3 regions of the Duffyella gerundensis genome follow, and region 2 is predicted to be linked to each of the others. Evidence: predicted binding sites of a transcription regulator. Region 2 holds the regulator's gene; each other region holds the start of a gene.

Region 1 (6,630 bases), 420 kb from region 2:
GATTGCCCCATTCATCATATTCGCCGGTAGTCAGCGGAATCGACTCATCCAACATGGTGGTAACCACATCCACAAACGGCACCTGCGCCACCACGCCGTGAAACAACTGCGGCGCCATGTTGATTACCGCGCCCATTAACAGGCCGCCAGCGCTGCCGCCCATGGCGTAGAGCCGCTGTGCATTTCCGTAACGCTTCTGCACCAGCGCTTCTGCAACATCGATAAAGTCGTGGAAGGTATTGAGCTTGTTCATCAGACGGCCATCGTCGTACCACTGCTGGCCCATTTCGCCGCCGCCGCGCACGTGAGCCAGCGCAAAGACAAAACCCCGATCGAGCAGGCTCAGGCGGCTGGCGCTGAAATCGGCGTCCATGCTTGAACCGTAAGAACCGTAGCCGTAAAGCAGCAGCGGATTAGCGCCAGGCTGAAAGTGTTCGCGGTGATAGACCAGCGAAACCGGCACCTCCACACCATCGCGCACGGTGATCCAGATATGCTCGCTTTTATACTTGCTGGCCTCAAAGCCTTTAACCTGTGACTGCTTCAACACCAGTCGATCGCCGGTCTCCATATCCAGTTCAAACAGCGTGGCGGGCGTGGTCATTGACGAGTAGCCGTAGCGCAGCTTGTTGGTCTCCGGCGTCGGGTTCCAGCCCAGCCAGGTGACATAGGCTGGATCGTCAAAGGCGATACCAAAGCTTTCGCCGGTTTTACGGCAAATTTGCCGCAGGCTGGTCAGGCCGCGCTGACGCTCTTCGACCACCAGCCAGTCACGGAACAGCTGAAAATCTTCCAGCACAACATGTTCGCGTGGCGCGATCAGCGGCTGCCATGCAGATTCCTGTAGCCGCTCGCTGCGGTAAAGACCAAAGTTTTTGCCTTCACGGTTTGAGCGAATATAGAAATGATGCTGATAGTGATCGAGGGTGTATTCGTGATCGGTACGACGGGGAATAAACAGCTGCGGCTGCGCATCAGCGTATTCGGCATCAACCAGATGAATTTCGCTGGTGGTGCTGCTTTGCAAGGCAATCAGAATGAAATGCTGGGAAGTGGTTTTATGCACGCTGACGTAAAACGTATCATCCTGTTCTTCATAAACCAGTTCGTCGTCCTGCTGCGGCGTACCCAGCCGATGGCGCCACACCTGCCAGGGTAGCAGCGTCTGTTTGTCCTTGCGCACGTAATAAATGGTTTTGGCATCGTTTGCCCAGGCAAAGCTGGAAGAGACGTTATCCAGTAATTCCGGATACCAGCCACCGGTCTCAAGATTGCGAAAACGAATGCCATATTGCCGACGGGAGAGAAAATCTTCGGCCAGGGCCATTACCTTGTTATCCGGACTGACTTCCAGCCCGCCCATGGTGTAAAAATCGCTGTGTGCGGCGCGCTGGTTAGCATCCAGCAGCAGCTCCCACTCTTCATCCGGACTGCGATCCTCCGGCTGACGGCGATAAATCGCGTATTCGTTGCCCGGCTCATAGAAGCTCTGATAGCGATAGCCGTTTCGCACGTAGGGCACGCTGTGATCCTGCTGGGGAATGCGACCAATCATCTCTTCCAGCAGCTGATCCTGCAGCGCCTGCTGGCTGGACATGATCTGCTGGCCGTAGCGGTTCTCCGCGCGTAAATAGTCCAGCACCTCCGGATCGGCACGCTGATCGTCACGCAGCCAGAAATAGTTGTCGATACGCGTGTCACCGTGCAGCGTAAGGGCATGCGGTTTTTTAGAAGCAACAGGTGGAGTCATGGCAATTGAACCTTAAGTGAAACATATCCTAAGGTTGGCAGGTGCCATGATGAATGCCAAGGATTAACCAGGAAAAATCTCATGAAAAGCAGGCCAGCGAACGCTGGCCAGATCGGTCAGGCGGAAAGTTGTTTTTTCTCCGCCCGGATATCATTTTCAATGCCGTCCCGCACGTCCTGCGGAATTTTCAGGGCGTCACCCAGCGCATTGAGGTAGCTACGCTCCATAAAGTGATCAACATCGATAGCCGCGCAGCTGAGGAAGTAAAGTTCCAGCGCCTCTTCCTCATTTTTAATGCCCTGCGCCAGCCATTGCGGATCAAGCGGGCGATCAATCGCCTGCTGAATCAGTTGTTCACCCGCGGCACCAATACCCGCTTCCTGCATACTGCGTTCAATCGCTTTACGCTCGTCACTATCGATGTGACCATCGCTTTTGGCGGCAAACACCAGCGCCGCAATCAGTCGCTCGGCACGCTGATCAACCGGCGTGGCGCTCTGCCCAAACTGCGGATCGTCACGATGGGTTTCGCTGACGCGCTGTTTGTATTTGTTCCACAACACCGCACCCGCTGCCGCACCGCCGCCAATGATCAGCGCGTTTTTGCCATACTTTGCCAGCAGCTTACGCGACGAACCGTTTGCCACCAGCAGGCCAGCCAGGCCACCCAGCGCACCGGGCGACAACATCTTGCCCAGCCCTTCGATTCCGCCTTTTCCACCGCTGCTGCTGTTACCCAACACCGACTGCAGTTGTTTTAACCAGTTATTCATATTTTTTATTCCTGAGTTGCATCGCGGAATAAGCGTAGAACATTCGGTGTCAAGAACCGTCAGCGCAGGAAAAGACCGGAAAACATCAGCTTATCGGCAGGTTGCCAACAAATTACGCGGCATCAACCGCACGGATTTTCGCCGTGCTTTTGCCTTTGGTCGCTTTCTCGGCGGACTCGCTCTCATCAGCCTGCGCAGCGGCATCCGGCTGCTTGCCGGTGCGCAGAATGTGCTGCAGCGCATCTTTATTTTCCGCCAACCACAATCCCAGCCCTTCGTGCTGCGCTTCATCAAGCGGCAGGCTGCTGCTTTCAAACCATCCGGTGAAGGCCTCAGCAAGGTCCAGCATTTTGTCGTAAGCATCAGCCTCTTTTTTGCTGGCAAAAGTCATTTTCTCGGCACCCTTTCTGACAACCACATATTGAATTTCTACGGCCATAACCTGCTCCAGGTAACTGTGTTTATATACAGTATATCAGCGATGGGGTTTAAAGCAAGCCTGACAACAGATGCCTGCGCAATCGTTTTCGTTTACACTGTGCGCGGTTTTTTTTATCCCTTTCAGGTGGTGCTTATGAAAAATTTTGGAACGGCTCTGCGTCCGGCGGCCACTCGCGTCATGCTGCTGGGTTCAGGCGAACTCGGTAAGGAAGTGGCAATTGAGTGTCAACGGCTCGGCATTGAGGTGATCGCGGTCGATCGCTACGCCGATGCCCCGGCGATGCACGTAGCGCATCGCAGCCATGTGATTAACATGCTGGACGGCGCGGCGCTGCAAAAGCTGGTTGCCGAAGAACGCCCTGATTTTATCGTGCCGGAAATTGAAGCGATCGCTACCGATATGCTGGTTGAGCTGGAAAAAAATGGACAGCATGTGGTGCCCACCGCCCGTGCCGCACGGCTCACCATGAATCGTGAAGGCATTCGCCGCCTGGCGGCTGAAGAGCTGGCGTTGCCGACGTCGAGCTATCGCTTTGCCGACAGTCAGGCTGATTTTGTTCAGGCGGCAGAGGCGATCGGCTTCCCTTGCATCGTCAAGCCGGTGATGAGCTCATCAGGTAAAGGGCAGAGTTTTGTGCGTGATGCCACGGCGCTTGATCACGCCTGGGAATACGCACAGCAAGGCGGACGTGCTGGTGCGGGCCGCGTTATCGTTGAAGGCGTGGTGAAATTTGACTTTGAAATCACTCTGCTAACCATCAGTGCGGTCGATGGCATCCATTTCTGCGCGCCGATTGGCCATCGTCAGGAAGAAGGCGACTATCGGGAATCCTGGCAGCCGCAGCAGATGAGCGAGCTGGCATTGCAGCGCGCGCAGCAGATTGCCGAACGCGTGGTAAAAGCGCTGGGTGGCTACGGTTTGTTTGGCGTTGAGCTGTTTGTCTGCGGTGATGAAGTGATTTTCAGTGAAGTTTCTCCGCGTCCACACGACACCGGTATGGTGACGCTGATTTCGCAGGATTTATCGGAGTTTGCGCTGCACGTGCGCGCTTTCCTCGGCCTGCCGATAGGCGGCATTCGCCAGTTTGGTCCCGCCGCTTCGGCGGTCATTTTACCCGAACTGCACAGCAGCAACGTACAGTTCAGCGGCCTTGCCGACGCTATCGGTGCCGGTTTACAGCTGCGGCTGTTTGGCAAACCTGACATCGCTGGCAGACGCCGCTTAGGCGTGGCGCTGGCCACCGGTGAGGATTGCGAACAGGCCGTAGCGCGGGCCATTGCCTGCGCCTCCGCGGTCAGGGTCAGCGGCTAAATCCAGTGGCATAAAAAAAGGCGCATTGATCTGCGCCTTTTTTGTGTCTGCATCGCGTAACTTAACGGGCGCCGGCTACCGCCTCACGCGCCAGTTCAGTGATGCGGTTCCAGTCGCCCTGCTCCAGCGCATCGGCTGGCACCAGCCAGGAGCCGCCAATGCAGAGCACGCTTTTCAGCGCCAGATAGTCACGGTAGTTAGCTGGCGTGATGCCGCCGGTTGGGCAGAAGCGCACCTGTGGGAAAGGTCCGGCAATCGCCTGCAGCGCTTTCACACCGCCGTTGGCCTCAGCCGGGAAAAATTTGAATTCACGCAGGCCATAATCCATACCGGTCATCAGTTCAGAAACGGTGCTGATGCCAGGAATCAGGGGGATCGGGCCGTCGGTTGCCGCTTTCAACAAGGATTCAGTGATACCAGGGCTGATCACAAACTGCGCGCCCGCTTCCGTCACTTCATGCAGCTGCTGGGTATTCAACACCGTGCCAGCGCCAACAATCGCTTCCGGCACCTCTTTAATGATGGCGCGCAAGGCCTCCATGGCAACCGGCGTCCGCAGCGTCACTTCCAGCACGCGCACGCCGCCAGCAACCAGCGCTTTCGCCATGGGAACGGCATGCTTCAGATCGTTGACCACAATTACCGGCACAACCGGGCCTGTTTTTAACACCGTTTCCGCGCTGACTTTCCAGTTTTTCATCGTGTGACTTCTCCTCGCTGGCCGGATCGATACCGGCTGATTGATGCGGTCAGTGGCCGCATGCTGTCGCAATTCCGGGAACTACCATACATGATAGCTTTGTCTGACGTCCAGATAGCACATGAGCAAATTGAAACTGTGGTTCATTTTTTTGCCCTAACCTACAGGCGTAAAAAAACCCGCCGTGGCGGGTTTTGTTTTAAGCGTTACTCAAACTCATTCCATGAGCGGCCATCGCGGGTGATCATCGCAACAGAGGCCACCGGCCCCCAGGTACCTGCCTGATAAGGCTTAGGCACGTCGTTGTCGTTTGACCATGCATCGATAATGGAATCAACCCATGTCCATGCCGCCTCAACTTCGTCACGGCGCACAAACAATGCCTGAATGCCGCGCATGGTTTCCAGCAGCAGACGCTCGTAGGCATCGGCAAGGTGCGATTGGTTGAAGGTCTCGGAGTAGCTCAGGTCAAGCTTGGTGGTTTGCAGATTGTGTTTGTGATCGAGGCCCGGCACTTTGTTGAGGATCTCGATATCCACACCTTCATCCGGCTGCAGGCGAATAGTCAGTTTGTTCGGCGGCAGCTCTTTCCATGACTCTTTAAACAGGTTCATTTCCGGATTTTTAAAGTAGACCACCACTTCTGAGCATTTGGTTGGCAGGCGTTTGCCGGTACGCAGGTAGAACGGCACGCCAGCCCAGCGCCAGTTATCGATATCAACCCGAATCGAGACAAAGGTTTCGGTGCTGCTCGATTTATCGGCGCCCTCTTCATCGAGATAGCCTGGTACTTTGTGGCCCTGCACAAAGCCGCCGGTGTACTGACCGCGAACGGTTTTTTCACGCACGTTGCTGTGATCGATGCGGCGCAGGGATTTCAGCACCTTCACTTTTTCGTCACGAATGCTGTCAGCGCTGAGATCGGATGGCGGCGACATGGCGATCATGGTCAGCACCTGCAGCAGGTGGTTCTGAATCATGTCGCGCATCTGGCCCGCTTTGTCGAAATAGCCCCAGCGGCCTTCGATACCCACTTCTTCGGCCACGGTAATCTGCACATGATCGATGGTACGATTATCCCAGTTGTTGGCGAACAGCGCATTGGCGAAACGCAGCGCCAGCAGGTTGAGCACCGTTTCTTTACCGAGATAATGGTCGATGCGGAACACCTGGCTTTCGTCAAAGTATTCGCCGACCTGGTCGTTGATTTCACGCGAGGTTTCCAGCGAGGTGCCCAGCGGTTTTTCCATCACTACGCGCGCCGGCTTTTCATTCAGCTTTGCTTTGCCTAAGCCTTTGCAAATCGCGCCAAAGGTACTTGGCGGCATGGCAAAATAGTTGATGGTGGCGCGGTTTTTCTGGTCCAGCATTTTACCCAGGCGGGGAAAGTGTGAGGTTTCATTGACATCAAGGTTGCAGAAATCGAGTCGGCTACTGAGTTTATCCCACAGCGCTTCGTCAATTTTCTCCTTCATGAAGGTTTCCAGCGCTTCACGCACCACCTTGGTGTAAGCGGCTTTGTCCCAGTCGGCGCGGCCAACGCCAATCACGCGCGTCTCTTCATGAATCTGCCCGGCTTTTTCCAGCTGGTATAGCGAAGGCAGCAGTTTCCGGCGAGCAAGATCGCCTTTGGCACCGAAAATCACCAGATCGC
Region 2 (6,630 bases):
AAATGGTGTGGCAACTTCTGATCCAGTTTGCCCTTTAATACGCGATGAAAAAACATATCCAGCCGCGCGCATTCCCACCAGCCATCCATATAACTTTCGCCGAGACCCAGCGATCCATCCTGTAACACCCGTTTAAAAAAATCGGGATGCTTAACCTGAATGTCCCACGGATGCGGCCCATTCACTTCGATACCGACGCCAGCCAGCATTTCATGTGCAATACGATACCAGTGATTCTCTTCCAGATTTACGTCTTCGATGCATGATGAACTCATAGCTTCTCCATCACCCGTATGATCAAAACTTGAGAAAAAGAATAGTCAATTTCTTTTCGTGTTGTGAGAGCACGCACGGAATTTCCATGCCCCTCGACATCGGCTTTTAACAGAGGTTTGAAAACAAAGAAAAAAATAAAACGTGTTGCGAACGCAGCACTGAAAAAAAATTTACAGCCGTAACGGCGCATATTGCTAGCCGTTATGTTACTGATTTTAGATAAAATAATGCCCCGAATGAGTATATGCTCACCCAGGGCAATATTCAATGCATTATTGTTAGCGTGCTAACTTTGTGGCCAATCAGGATTCAGCTAACACCTGCGCAGGACGTTCCGCTGAACGCTGCCACCAGTAACCCGCAGCCGCCAGAAAAACGGTGCTGAGCATGGCGATGCTGGTGGTCAACAGCGGATGCGTCAGCCATTGCGAAACCGCCATGCTGGCGACAAAGCAGAGGCCTAACTGAAGCATATTCTGCAGCGCTGCCGCTTTACCGGTAGCGTGCGGAAAAGGGGATAACGCACTCGCTACCACAATCGGATAAATTGCGCCGTTGGCCATCGCCATACCACAGAAGGGGATCAGCAGCATGGTGAGCGAAGGATTACCGCTCATCGCCACCATAAACAGGGCAATGATACTGACGCCGTAAAGCACAATCAGCCAGGGCAGCAGACGATCGCCGGTGGTGCGATTTAACGCGGCGCGACAGCTGTAACCGCCTACCAGAAACGCGATGGTTTGAGGAATATAACTCAGGCCGATATCACCAGGCGTCAGGCCCATATCGTGCAAAATAAACGGCGAACCGGTTAGCCAGGCAAAAAAGCTGGCCGAGCAGGCGGCATAAATCAGTACGTTACCGCTGTAGATAGCAGAACGCAGCAGCGTGGCAAAACCAGGCTGCGCCGTGTTGGGCTTGACGCTGCGATCTTTGCTTTTCAGCAGTGAAGTCGGAATCAGCAGCAGCAGGCCAATCGCCATCAGGGCGAGGAAAATCGCGCGCCATGAAAAATGCGACAGCAGCCACGCACCCAGCAAAGGCGCCAGCGCGGGCGACAGCGCCACCAGCGGCATAATGGTGGCGAACACCTTGTTAGACTTATGGGCTGGATACGTATCAACCACCAGCGCCTGCCAGCTAACGGCAGCAGCACAGACGCCCACCGCTTGCAGGAAACGTAATATCAGCATCCAGTGGGTATCCTGCACCCACAGCATGCCGCCACAGCCAACGGCAAACAGTGCCAAACCAGCCAGCAGCACCGGCTTGCGGCCGATGCGATCGGAAAGCGGGCCCCAAATCAGCTGGGCAACGGCAAAACCGGCCAGAAAAATCGACAGGCTGGCGCTGATCACCCCAGCTTCAGTGGCAAAATCCTGCTGCATCAGCGAAAAAGCAGGCAGATACATGTCGGTGGCCAGAAAGCCGAGCATGCTTAATAACGCGAGGTAAGGTAAGAAAAAAATATTCCTGGTCATGGGACGCTCATCAAAATTATTGTCGGCGCAGTGTAAAAGCATGCACAGCGCGTTGTGAAACGGTAATATTTGCCTCTGGCTTTGAAATTTTTTGCAGGCAAACAATGTGGTCTGAACATGGGTTAGAAGTGATTGATGCTGTGGCACGTACTGGCAGCTTCAGCGCCGCGGCGGAAGAGCTGCACCGCGTGCCTTCCGCTATCAGTTATACCGTGCGCCAGCTTGAGCGCTGGCTGGCTGTACCGCTGTTCGAACGGCGTCACCGCGACGTAATTTTAACCGCTGCCGGGGAACATTTTGTCGTCGAAGGCCGTTCTGTTATCAAAAAAATGCTTGCCACCCGACGTCAGTGTCAGCAGGTAGCCAACGGCTGGCGCGGCCAGTTGAGCATCGCCGTTGATTGTATTGTTAAGCCGCCACGCACCCGGCAACTGGTGTTGGATTTCTATCGGCATTTCCCGGATATGGAACTGTTAATCAGCATGGAGGTGTTCAACGGCGTCTGGGATGCGCTGGCTGACGGGCGGGTAGACGTGGCCATCGGTGCCACGCAGGCGATCCCGGTGGGTGGGCGCTTTGCCTTCCGCGATATGGGAACCGTTAACTGGCGTTGCGTGGTGGAAAAATCACATCCGCTGGCCAGCATCACGGGTGTGGTCAGCGATGATGCCCTGCGTGAGTGGCCGTCGCTGGTGATGGAAGATACGTCACGTGCCCTGACGCGTCGCACCACCTGGACGCTGGATAATCAGCGTCGACTGGTGGTGCCTGACTGGCAAAGCGGCGTGGAGTGTCTACTGGCGGGATTGTGCGTCGGCATGATACCGGCGCACATTGCTGCGCCGCTGGAGCGGGACGGCACCTTACAGGCGCTGCAGCTGGCCAGCGAGTTCCCGGGCAGCCCCTGCTGTGTCAGTTGGTCTGAACAACAGAGTTCCCCTGCGCTAAGCTGGTTGCTCGATTACCTTGGCGATCCGGCCACGCTGAACCAGGAGTGGCTGCAGGAAAGCCATTAACGACGATAGTCGAGGAAAGGGCCGTCGGCGACTGAACGACGTTCAATCAGCGTCGGTTGCACCTCAATGGTTTGCTGCTGCTCGCGTTTGCTGAGAATGCGCTCCAGCAGCATATCCAGCGCGGTAACGCCCAGCTGCTCTTTTGGCTGATGTACGGTGGTCAGGGCAGGCGTAAAATAGCGCGCATTGCGCACGTTATCATAGCCGATCACTGAAATATCCTGCGGCACGCGCAAACCCATCTCATCCGCGGCACAAATTGCGCCCATCGCCATGATATCGCCACCGCAGAACACAGCAGTTGGCCGCTGTTTTTGTGACAGGATCTGCTGCATCGCCTTGTAGCCCGACTCTGGTTCGAAGTCACCCTGGACGATCCACTCATCGCGCACGGCGATGTTGGCCTCATTTAACGCCTTGAGGAATCCCGCATGGCGACCGCCGCCAGTGTTACGTTCCAGCTGGCCAGGAATCGCACCGATATCGCGATGGCCGCGATCGATCAGATAGCGGCCCGCCAGATAACCACCGTGGAAGGCATTATCAAGTACGGTGTCGGTGAAATCGCCACGCGACTCGCTCCAGTCCATCACCACCATTGGAATATTGCGGTTCTCTTCCAGCATTTTAAGCAGGTCATCAGGATATTCAGAGCACATCACCAGCAGGCCATCGACGCGCTTTTGCGCCATCATCGACAGGTAGGCGCGCTGTTTTTGCAGGTCATTGTGGGCGTTGCCCAGAATCAATGTATATCCGCGATCAAAGCAGCGGTTTTCTACCGCCTCTATAATTTCGGCGAAATAGGGCGCTTCGCTTGAGGTAGCCAGCAGGCCGATCGACTTGGTGTGATTGACCTTAAGGCTACGGGCAACGGCACTCGGTGAGTAGTGCAACGTTTTGATTGCTGCCCATACCGCTTCGCGCGTCTCTTCAGCGACAAAGCGTGTTTTGTTGATGACGTGCGACACGGTGGTGGTTGAAACACCGGCCAGTTTTGCCACGTCTTTGATTGTTGCCATGGAAGTGCTACTCCTGCGCTTATCGCAAAGGGTTGATAAGCATAATGTTAAACGTTTGCGTCTGCGGAATGTAATGCGGCGCAACCGGCCTTAATTGCCGAAATAAACGCCAAAAATAGGGGGGTGACGTCGTTAAAAGCGCTAACAGCAGACAGGTCGCGTAATGTTGCGCAACGCGAAGGGCGAATTCTAGCAAGGCTGCTGCAAGAAAACGAGATGTTTACCCAGCGAGCAAGATAAATCTTACGATAAAAAGAGACCACGAGGATAACCATGAGCACTGATTTAAAAATGGCATTGTTGACTACCGCCGGCGCGCTGGCGGTAATCATTGCATTTAGCGTGACGGCAATTCTGCACTGACGCCGACAAAAAAGGCCGCATCAACGCGGCCTTTTTTTGTTGCGCAACAGCAGGTGTCAACGAATATTTTTCGGCGTCATCACGCGACGTGCGCCAACGTAATGGCGCTGCCAGTAATCTTCTCCCAGCGCTGTAATCTGAATATCTTTTCCGGTCCGTGGCGACTGAATGAATTTGCCATCGCCCAGATACACGCCAACATGGTCAGCAGCGCCGCGGTTGTTAATGCGGAAGAACACCAGATCGCCTTTTTGCAGCGATTCGCGGTCGATCTGAGCGGCATCACGCAAATGAAACATCTCGTTGGCGGTGCGCGGAATCTTATACTTAACCAGATCTTTATAGGCATACCATACCAGGCCGCTACAGTCGAAGCCGGTGTGCGGTGAGGCACCGCCCCACTGATAAGGTTTGCCCAGCTGACCCATCAGCTTATTCATCGCCGTTTCACGGGCTTTCTGATAGCGCGCGCGGTGTGCCTTGCTCATTTTCAATGGCGCCAGTTTTGCCGCGGCGGTTTCCGTCTCAGCGGCATCTGACTGGCGATGACGGCCGTAGCGTTTCAGTGAGCGAAGGGTAGTGCGGGATTTCGGGGTTTGCAGCGAAGCAGTTTGAACCTTGGTGCGTTTTTTAAGCTTTAATTTCTGTACGGCGGTGAGGCGTGACTTTTTCGTTGTGGTTTTTACCGCGCGCTTTTTGCGTCGGTCGTCATCGCGTGCCAGTTTCTTTTCTGCCTTGTGATGGGTGGCGTTGACGGGTGCCTGCGGCGACGCTTCAGCCACATTCATCATCAACTGGGCAAACGCCAGCACAAAAAGCGTAATTAATAGACGCATGAGTCGGTTACAGGTATAGGGCCCAATGAACAGCGTGAGCGAATAAATAGCATTAATCTGACCCGGCGGTCAGACCCGAGCAGCAATTCTAATCGAACTTTTTCACAAAAGGTAAGGTCTTTTTCCATTATTAATTCCAGCAGGCAAAAACGCATTGAAAATAAACAATTTCAGTCGGTTATCGCAGCACATTATTACGAATTATTAATTGATTAACAGTGTGCAATGATAAGAAAATGTTATTTACCGGCTATAATCGTTGTCGCCTTACGGCGCCCGTTCAATCGCGGCTGAAAAGTCGTTTCGGCGGCAGGCGAGAATCGCTACAATAAATAGACACGAAGTCATGAATTAAGGAAGGCAAAAATGAGTACTGTTGAAAAAATTCAGCGCCAGATCGCAGAAAACCCGATCCTGCTGTACATGAAGGGTTCGCCAAAACTGCCAAGCTGTGGTTTTTCTGCTCAGGCCGTGCAGGCGCTTTCTGCCTGTGGTGAGCGCTTCGCCTTTGTGGATATTTTACAAAATCCTGATATCCGCGCTGAGCTGCCAAAGTACGCCAACTGGCCAACCTTCCCACAGCTGTGGGTTGACGGCGAGCTGGTCGGCGGCTGCGACATCATTATTGAGATGTTCCAGCGTGGCGAGCTGCAGCCGCTGATTAAAGAGGCGGCTGAAAAGCACAAAGAAGCAGAATAAAAAAAGGGGCGCGATGCCCCTTTTTCCTGCCAGTTTACGCCTGCTCGTCTTGCTCGTCTTGCTCGTCCTGCGATTCTGCGGCAGCCATCGGTAATGGCCAGCCTCCCAGACGTTTCCAGCGATTCACCAACTCACAAAACAGCGCGGCGGTTTGTTCCGTATCGTACAGCGCAGAGTGCGCCTGCGTGCTGTCAAAATCGATCTGCGCCGCAATACAGGCTTTTGCCAGCACGGTTTGTCCGAGCACCAGCCCGCTCAGCGCCGCAGTATCAAAGGTCACAAAAGGGTGAAAGGGGTTACGCTTCATGTTGCAGCGTGCTGACGCCGCCATCACAAAGTTCAGATCAAAGGTCGCATTATGCGCCACCATCACCGCCCGATTGCACTCGTGCTCTTTCATACCCTTACGGATCATTTTAAAGATGGCATGCAGCGCGTCATATTCGCTGACCGCGCCACGTAGCGGGTTTGCCGGATCGATGCCATTAAATGCCAGTGCTTCGGGCTGCAGCACCGAGCCTTCAAAAGGCTCAACGTGAAAATGCAGGGTTTCGTCAGCGTGCAGCCAGCCGGCATCGTCCATTTTTAAGGTCACTGCGGCGATTTCCAGCAGGGCGTTGGTTTTCGAATCAAAACCGGCGGTTTCGACATCAATAACCACGGGATAAAACCCCCGGAAGCGCTGTGACAGGGCATTTAGGTGATTCGATTCAGACATCAGGATCTCATTGAAGGGAAAATGCAGCGCGTATTATGGCAAAAAAGTGCGGGGCTTGCAGCAGGAAGGAAGAAGCGGGGCAGCGACGTGCCCCGAAAATAATCAGCTGCCCAGACCGGCGCCAGCGTGTTTGTTCTCAATCAGTTCAATCTTGTAGCCATCGGGATCTTCTACAAAGGCAATAATCGTGCTGCCGCCTTTGACCGGACCCGGCTC
Region 3 (6,630 bases), 1.0 Mb from region 2:
ACTGCCACCCGGCCTTTCCAGCCGTAGGTCGGCGCCGCATACACCTGCACGATCGCTTCCGCCGCGTTCTGCCGCGGGTCAGGCGCCAGTCCAGCAGAATCACGGCGGGCTGACCACCAGCCACCGCCGCTGTTGCCGTCGGCATCGCGATTCGCCTGCGCCAGGCTGGCACCCAGCGACAGCAGCAAAATGCAAAGAAAAGTGAGCGCACACACTTTGATTGAAAACATACAGGGGTCCTGATGGATAAAAAGAAAAATCGCCAGTTAACCTAACGAGTTAACTGGCGATAGCAGCAGGCAGAGCGAATCAGCCCTTACGGGCAGGGAGTTATTCCCACTCGATCGTGGCAGGCGGTTTGCCTGAAATATCGTATACCACGCGGGAGATGCCGTTCACTTCATTGATGATGCGGTTTGACACACGGCCGAGGAAATCATACGGCAGATGCGCCCAGTGCGCGGTCATGAAGTCGATGGTTTCCACCGCTCGCAGCGAGACCACCCAGTCATATTTACGGCCATCGCCCATTACGCCAACCGAACGCACCGGCAGGAACACGGTAAAGGCCTGACTGACTTTGTTATAGAGATCGGCTTTGCGCAGCTCTTCAATGAAGATGTGATCGGCGCGACGCAGCAGATCGCAATACTCTTTCTTCACCTCGCCCAGCACGCGTACACCCAGACCCGGACCCGGGAAAGGATGGCGATAAAGCATGTCGTAAGGCAGACCGAGCTCAAGGCCAATTTTACGCACTTCATCTTTAAACAGCTCTTTCAGCGGCTCAACCAGGCCCAGCTTCATCTCTTTCGGCAGGCCACCGACGTTGTGGTGCGACTTGATCACGTGCGCTTTACCGGTGGCAGAAGCGGCGGATTCAATCACATCAGGATAGATGGTGCCCTGCGCCAGCCACTTCACGTCGGTGATGCTGGTCGCTTGCTGATCAAAGACTTCGATAAAGACGCGGCCAATGGTTTTACGCTTGGCTTCCGGCTCATCAATGCCTGCCAGCGCATCAAGGAAGCGCGCTTCTGCTGGTACATGAACGATGTTCAGACCGAAATGATCGCCAAACATCTCCAGCACCTGCTCCGCTTCGTTCAGACGCAGCAGGCCGTTATCCACGAACACGCAGGTCAGGCGATCGCCGATGGCGCGATGCAGCAGCATGGCGGTGACCGAGGAATCCACGCCGCCAGACAGACCAAGGATCACCTTGTCATTGCCAATCTGCTCACGCAGACGCTCAACCGCATCTTCGATGATTTTCGCTGGCGTCCACAACGCTTCGCACTGACAGATATCCAGCACAAACCGCTCCAGCATACGCAGGCCCTGACGGGTATGCGTCACTTCCGGGTGAAACTGCACGCCGTAAAAGCGCTTCTCTTCGTTGGCCATAATGGCAAACGGACAGGTTTCAGTGCTGGCAACGGTCACGAAATCATCGGGAATGGCGGTGACTTTGTCGCCGTGGCTCATCCAGACATCCAGCAGCGGCTTGCCGTTGGCGCTGATGGCATCTTCGATACCGCGTACCAGTGCGCTTTCGGTGGTGACTTCAACCTGAGCATAACCAAATTCACGCTCGCTGGAGCCCTGAACGTGTCCACCCAGCTGAATAGCCATGGTTTGCATGCCGTAGCACACACCCAGCACCGGCACGCCGGCGGTAAAAACGTAATCCGGAGCGCGTGGGCTGTCCAGCTCGGTGGTGCTTTCCGGGCCACCGGACAAAATTATGCCGTTCGGATTGAACTGGCGGATCTGCTCTTCGGTGACATCCCATGCCCACAGCTCACAGTAGACGCCCAGCTCGCGCACGCGGCGCGCAACCAGCTGCGTATACTGCGAACCAAAATCAAGGATCAGTATGCGATGTTTATGAATATTTTCCGTCGTCATTAAGGCGTTTCCAGGCGATAGATTACACAGTACAAAAGTGAAAAGCCCGGCCTGAGCCGGGCGTAACCATGAGGATTAGGATCCCATGCGGTAGTTCGGAGATTCTTTGGTGATGGTCACGTCGTGAACGTGGCTTTCAGAGATTCCGGCCCCGCTGATGCGGACGAATTCCGCTTTGGTACGCAGTTCATCAATCGTACCACAGCCGGTCAGGCCCATACAGGAACGCAATCCGCCCATCTGCTGATGCACGATCTCTTTCAGACGGCCTTTGTAGGCCACACGGCCTTCAATGCCTTCCGGCACCAGCTTGTCTGCGGCATTATCGGTCTGGAAGTAGCGATCGGATGAGCCTTTGGACATCGCGCCCAGGGAACCCATGCCGCGATAGGATTTGAACGAACGGCCCTGATAGAGCTCAATTTCACCTGGCGATTCTTCGGTACCTGCCAGCATGGAGCCCACCATTACGCAGGCCGCGCCCGCTGCAATCGCTTTGGCGATATCACCTGAGAAACGAATGCCGCCATCGGCGATAACCGGAATGCCGGTGCCTTCCAGCGCGGCAACCGCATCCGATACCGCGGTAATCTGCGGAACGCCCACGCCGGTCACGATGCGGGTGGTACAGATGGAACCTGGACCAATACCCACTTTCACCGCGCTCACGCCCGCTTCAACCAACGCCAGAGCGCCCGCGCCGGTGGCCACGTTGCCGCCAACGATTTCGAGATCGGGATATTTAGCACGGGTTTCACGGATGCGGGTCAGCACGCCTTCAGAATGGCCGTGTGAGGAGTCGATCAGCAGCACATCAACGCCTGCCGCAACCAGCGCGTCCACACGCTCTTCGTTGCCCGCTCCGGCACCGACTGCCGCGCCGACGCGTAAACGACCGTGCGCATCTTTACAGGCGTTAGGCTTGCGTTCCGCTTTCTGGAAGTCTTTTACGGTGATCATGCCGAGCAGATGGAAACTTTCGTCAACCACCAGCGCTTTTTCCACGCGCTTTTCGTGCATTTTGTGCAGCACCACTTCGCGTGCTTCACCCTCTTTCACCGTGACCAGACGCTCTTTTGGCGTCATCACGGCGGAAACCGGCAGAGACTGATCGGTCACGAAGCGCACATCACGACCAGTGATAATGCCCACCAGTTCGTTGTTGCCGTTGACCACCGGATAACCGGCAAAGCCGTTGCGATCGGTGAGCAGCTGAACTTCTGCCAGCGTGGTGGTTGGTAGCACGGTTTGTGGATCGGTGACCACACCGCTTTCATGTTTCTTCACCTTGCGAACTTCGTCCGCCTGGCGCTCAATCGACATATTTTTGTGAATAAAGCCCAGCCCACCCTCTTGCGCCAGCGCAATAGCCAGACCCGCTTCGGTCACGGTGTCCATTGCAGCAGAAAGCATAGGGATGTTGAGACGAATATTTTTCGTCAGTTGGGTACTGAGATCGGCTGTGTTTGGCAGCACGGTAGAGTGGGCAGGAACGAGCAGAACGTCGTCGAATGTTAGGGCTTCTTTAGCGATTCGTAGCATGGCAATATCTCGACCTGAAGGTGAATGAGAACAGATAAAATATTGCCGCGGCATTATACAGGCCGAAAACGATTGCCTCCAGTACTTTTTCCGAAAAACCCTTGATCCCAACTTACAGCCATGTAGTATCAATGGATTAACCCGCTGATTTAAAATTTGATCTCTGTCACATGCCGCCACTGCCGAACGCCAATATTTTTACCGTTAGCCGCCTGAATACCACGGTGCGAAAACTGCTGGAAATGGAAATGGGACAGATCTGGCTGAGCGCTGAGATCTCTAACTTTTCACAACCCTCTTCCGGCCACTGGTATTTCACCCTTAAGGATGACGGCGCACAGGTGCGTTGTGCGATGTTCCGCAACAGCAACCGCCGCGTCACCTTTCGGCCGCAAAATGGTCAGCAGGTGTTGGTGCGCGCCACCATCACTCTGTATGAGCCACGCGGCGATTATCAGCTGATTGCCGAGAGCATGCAGCCCGCCGGTGACGGTTTGCTGCAGCAGCAGTTTGAGCAGCTGAAAATGCGTCTGGCGGCGGAAGGCTTGTTTGAGCAAATGCACAAACAGCCGCTGCCCGACCCGGCGCAGCAGGTTGGCGTTATTACCTCATCAACCGGTGCGGCGCTGCACGACGTGCTGCGTGTGCTGCATCGTCGTGATCCCTCATTGCCGGTGATTATCTATCCCACGCCGGTGCAGGGTCAGGATGCGCCAGCGGCCATTGTGCGCGCCATTGAAATCGCGAACCAGCGAGCGGAATGCGACGTGCTGATTGTTGGCCGTGGCGGCGGTTCGCTGGAGGATTTGTGGAGCTTCAACGATGAGCGGGTTGCGCGGGCTATTTTTGCCAGCCGTATTCCCATCGTTAGCGCAGTCGGCCATGAAACCGACGTCACGATCGCTGATTTTGTTGCCGATTTACGCGCGCCTACGCCTTCCGCCGCCGCCGAGCTGGTCAGCCGTAATCAGATTGAACTGCTGCGGCAGCTGCAATCCCAGCAGCAGCGCATGGAAATGGCAATGGACTATTATCTGGCACAGCAGCAGCGCGCCTGGTCACGCCTGCATCATCGTCTGCAGCAGCAGCATCCCCAGTTACGGCTGGCCCGTCAGCAAACCACGCTGTTTCGCTTACAGCGCCGCCTGGACGATGCGATACAGTTGCAGCTGCGCCAGGCAACGCGCACTCAGGATCGGCTTACCCAGCGCCTGGCACAGCAGCAGCCTGAAGCGCGTTTGCACCGTGCGCAGCAGCAACTGCAACAGTGGCATTATCGCTTGCAGCAGGCGGTATTTCAGCAGCTTAACCGCGACAAACAGCGCTTTGGCGTGCGTGCCGCCCAGCTGGAAGCGGTCAGTCCGCTGGCAACGCTGGCGCGTGGCTTCAGCGTGACAACGGCAGCAGACGGCAACGTGGTGAAAAAAACCAGCCAGCTACAGCGCGGCGAGACGCTTAAAACCCGGCTGGATGATGGCTGGATTGAAAGCCAGATCACCGACATTCATGCGGATAAATCCTGAGCAACGAATCGGCAAACCCGGCCAGCGCACACTATACTTTTTGGACACTCTTAATGAACCAGGAAGCATGGTATGCCTTATGCAGTGATCCCCCCTTACATTCTGCGCAAAATTATCGATAACGGTTCCGGCCCGCAAAAAGATTATGCGCGCCGAACCCTGACCCATGTGCAGCATCTGATGGCCGAAACCTGGCAGAAACCCTCGGTGCCACACACGGCGACCGCTGGCCACGTTGAGCGTGAAATCTATGATGCGCAAAACAGCAACAATCTGCCTGGCACGCTGGTGCGCAAAGAGGGCCAGCCCGGTAACAATGACGTTGCCGCAGAAGAGGCCTGGAACTATCTCGGCGTCACCTACGATTTCTTCTGGCGCACCTACAAGCGCAACTCGCTGGATAATCAGGGGCTGGCGCTGCTGGGTACGGTTCATTACGAGAAGGATTATCAAAACGCCTTCTGGAACGGTCAGCAGATGGTTTTTGGTGATGGCGACGGTGAAATCTTTAACCGTTTTACCATTGCGATCGACGTTGTGGCTCACGAGCTGGCGCATGGCGTCACCGAAACCGAAGCGGGGCTGATTTACTTTGAGCAGGCGGGCGCGCTTAATGAGTCGCTCTCTGACGTCTTCGGCTCGCTGGTAAAACAGTTTCATCTGCAACAGACGGCCGATCAGGCCGACTGGCTGATCGGCGAAGGGCTGTTAGCCGAAGGCATTAACGGACGCGGACTGCGCTCAATGTCAGAGCCCGGTACCGCCTATGACGATCCGATGCTGGGCAAAGATCCGCAGCCCAACCATATGCGCGATTATATCCAGACGCGCGACGACAACGGTGGCGTTCATCTCAATTCAGGCATTCCTAATCGCGCCTTTTATCTCGCGGCGACCGCGCTGGGCGGCTACGCATGGGAACTGGCGGGTTACGCCTGGTACGATACGGTGTGCGATAAATCGCTGCCGCAAAACGCCGACTTTAAAACCTTTGCACAACTGACCATTCAGCACGGGCAAAAACGCTTTAATAAATCGGTGGCGGATGCGATTGAAAAAGCGTGGCGGGATGTGGGTGTCTTATCATGAAAGAGCTGCCGGAACTGACGGATGATGCGGTGATCGATTTGGCGCGCGAAGGTGGCGTCGCCTGGATTCCGAAACTGGCGGGCGAACGCCGTTTTGCCCTGGCGCAGTTACCCGCTCCCCGTCGCGAACAGGTCTGCGACATTCTGAAAAAGGCGATGCCATTGGGCGCACCGCCGGGCGAGAATAATCCGGCAGGCCGTGGCGATCAGCGCTATTTTCGCATTCAGATCAGTTATGAAACCGATCGGCAGAGCGGCGATATTGTGATTCTGATACCGGAACAGCTGGCACCGCCGGAGCTGGAACATCTCTGGCGAGAAGGCGAGTGCGAATAACAGGCAAAAGAAAAGGCGGGGATATCCCCGCCTTTTTTATCACTGCTGAACGCGTTAGTTATCCAGCGCGTAAGCAATAACGTAATCACCACGATCCGGCGACTGGCGTGCGCCACCCGCAGAGATCAGGATGTACTGCTTGCCGGTGGTTGGCGAAACGTAGCTCATTGGGCCGCCCTGGCTGCCCACCGGCAGGCGTGCTTTCCACACCTCTTTACCGGTTGAGCTGT

The links. The regulator PurR, encoded in region 2, represses purine synthesis genes. The targets are predictions, from matches to a motif close to CANGCAAACGTTTGCNTG.
Positions count from the first base shown of each region.
Region 1: a site for PurR is predicted at 3,038-3,055, ahead of purT (formate-dependent phosphoribosylglycinamide formyltransferase). Genes of this name have one in related genera too.
Region 3: a site for PurR is predicted at 3,515-3,532, ahead of guaB (IMP dehydrogenase). Genes of this name have one in related genera too.

Region 1 covers NZ_LN907827.1:2,240,915-2,247,544, forward strand. The annotation lists gene EM595_RS10460 (prolyl oligopeptidase family serine peptidase) at 1-1,750, opposite strand, end outside; gene EM595_RS10465 (tellurite resistance TerB family protein) at 1,867-2,523, opposite strand; gene EM595_RS10470 (YebG family protein) at 2,636-2,962, opposite strand; gene purT (formate-dependent phosphoribosylglycinamide formyltransferase) at 3,098-4,276, shown strand; gene EM595_RS10480 (bifunctional 4-hydroxy-2-oxoglutarate aldolase/2-dehydro-3-deoxy-phosphogluconate aldolase) at 4,338-4,976, opposite strand; gene zwf (glucose-6-phosphate dehydrogenase) at 5,183-6,630, opposite strand, start outside.
Region 2 covers NZ_LN907827.1:1,820,692-1,827,321, forward strand. The annotation lists gene cfa (cyclopropane fatty acyl phospholipid synthase) at 1-275, opposite strand, end outside; gene punC (purine nucleoside transporter PunC) at 579-1,760, opposite strand; gene punR (DNA-binding transcriptional activator PunR) at 1,865-2,776, shown strand; gene purR (HTH-type transcriptional repressor PurR) at 2,773-3,798, opposite strand; gene cydH (cytochrome bd-I oxidase subunit CydH) at 4,072-4,161, shown strand; gene EM595_RS08465 (C40 family peptidase) at 4,218-4,997, opposite strand; gene EM595_RS08470 (Grx4 family monothiol glutaredoxin) at 5,364-5,696, shown strand; gene rnt (ribonuclease T) at 5,731-6,414, opposite strand; gene gloA (lactoylglutathione lyase) at 6,517-6,630, opposite strand, start outside.
Region 3 covers NZ_LN907827.1:2,841,235-2,847,864, forward strand. The annotation lists gene EM595_RS13125 (DUF3750 domain-containing protein) at 1-230, opposite strand, end outside; gene guaA (glutamine-hydrolyzing GMP synthase) at 331-1,911, opposite strand; gene guaB (IMP dehydrogenase) at 1,987-3,453, opposite strand; gene xseA (exodeoxyribonuclease VII large subunit) at 3,624-4,976, shown strand; gene EM595_RS13145 (M4 family metallopeptidase) at 5,049-6,065, shown strand; gene EM595_RS13150 (protealysin inhibitor emfourin) at 6,062-6,400, shown strand; gene EM595_RS13155 (glucose/quinate/shikimate family membrane-bound PQQ-dependent dehydrogenase) at 6,455-6,630, opposite strand, start outside.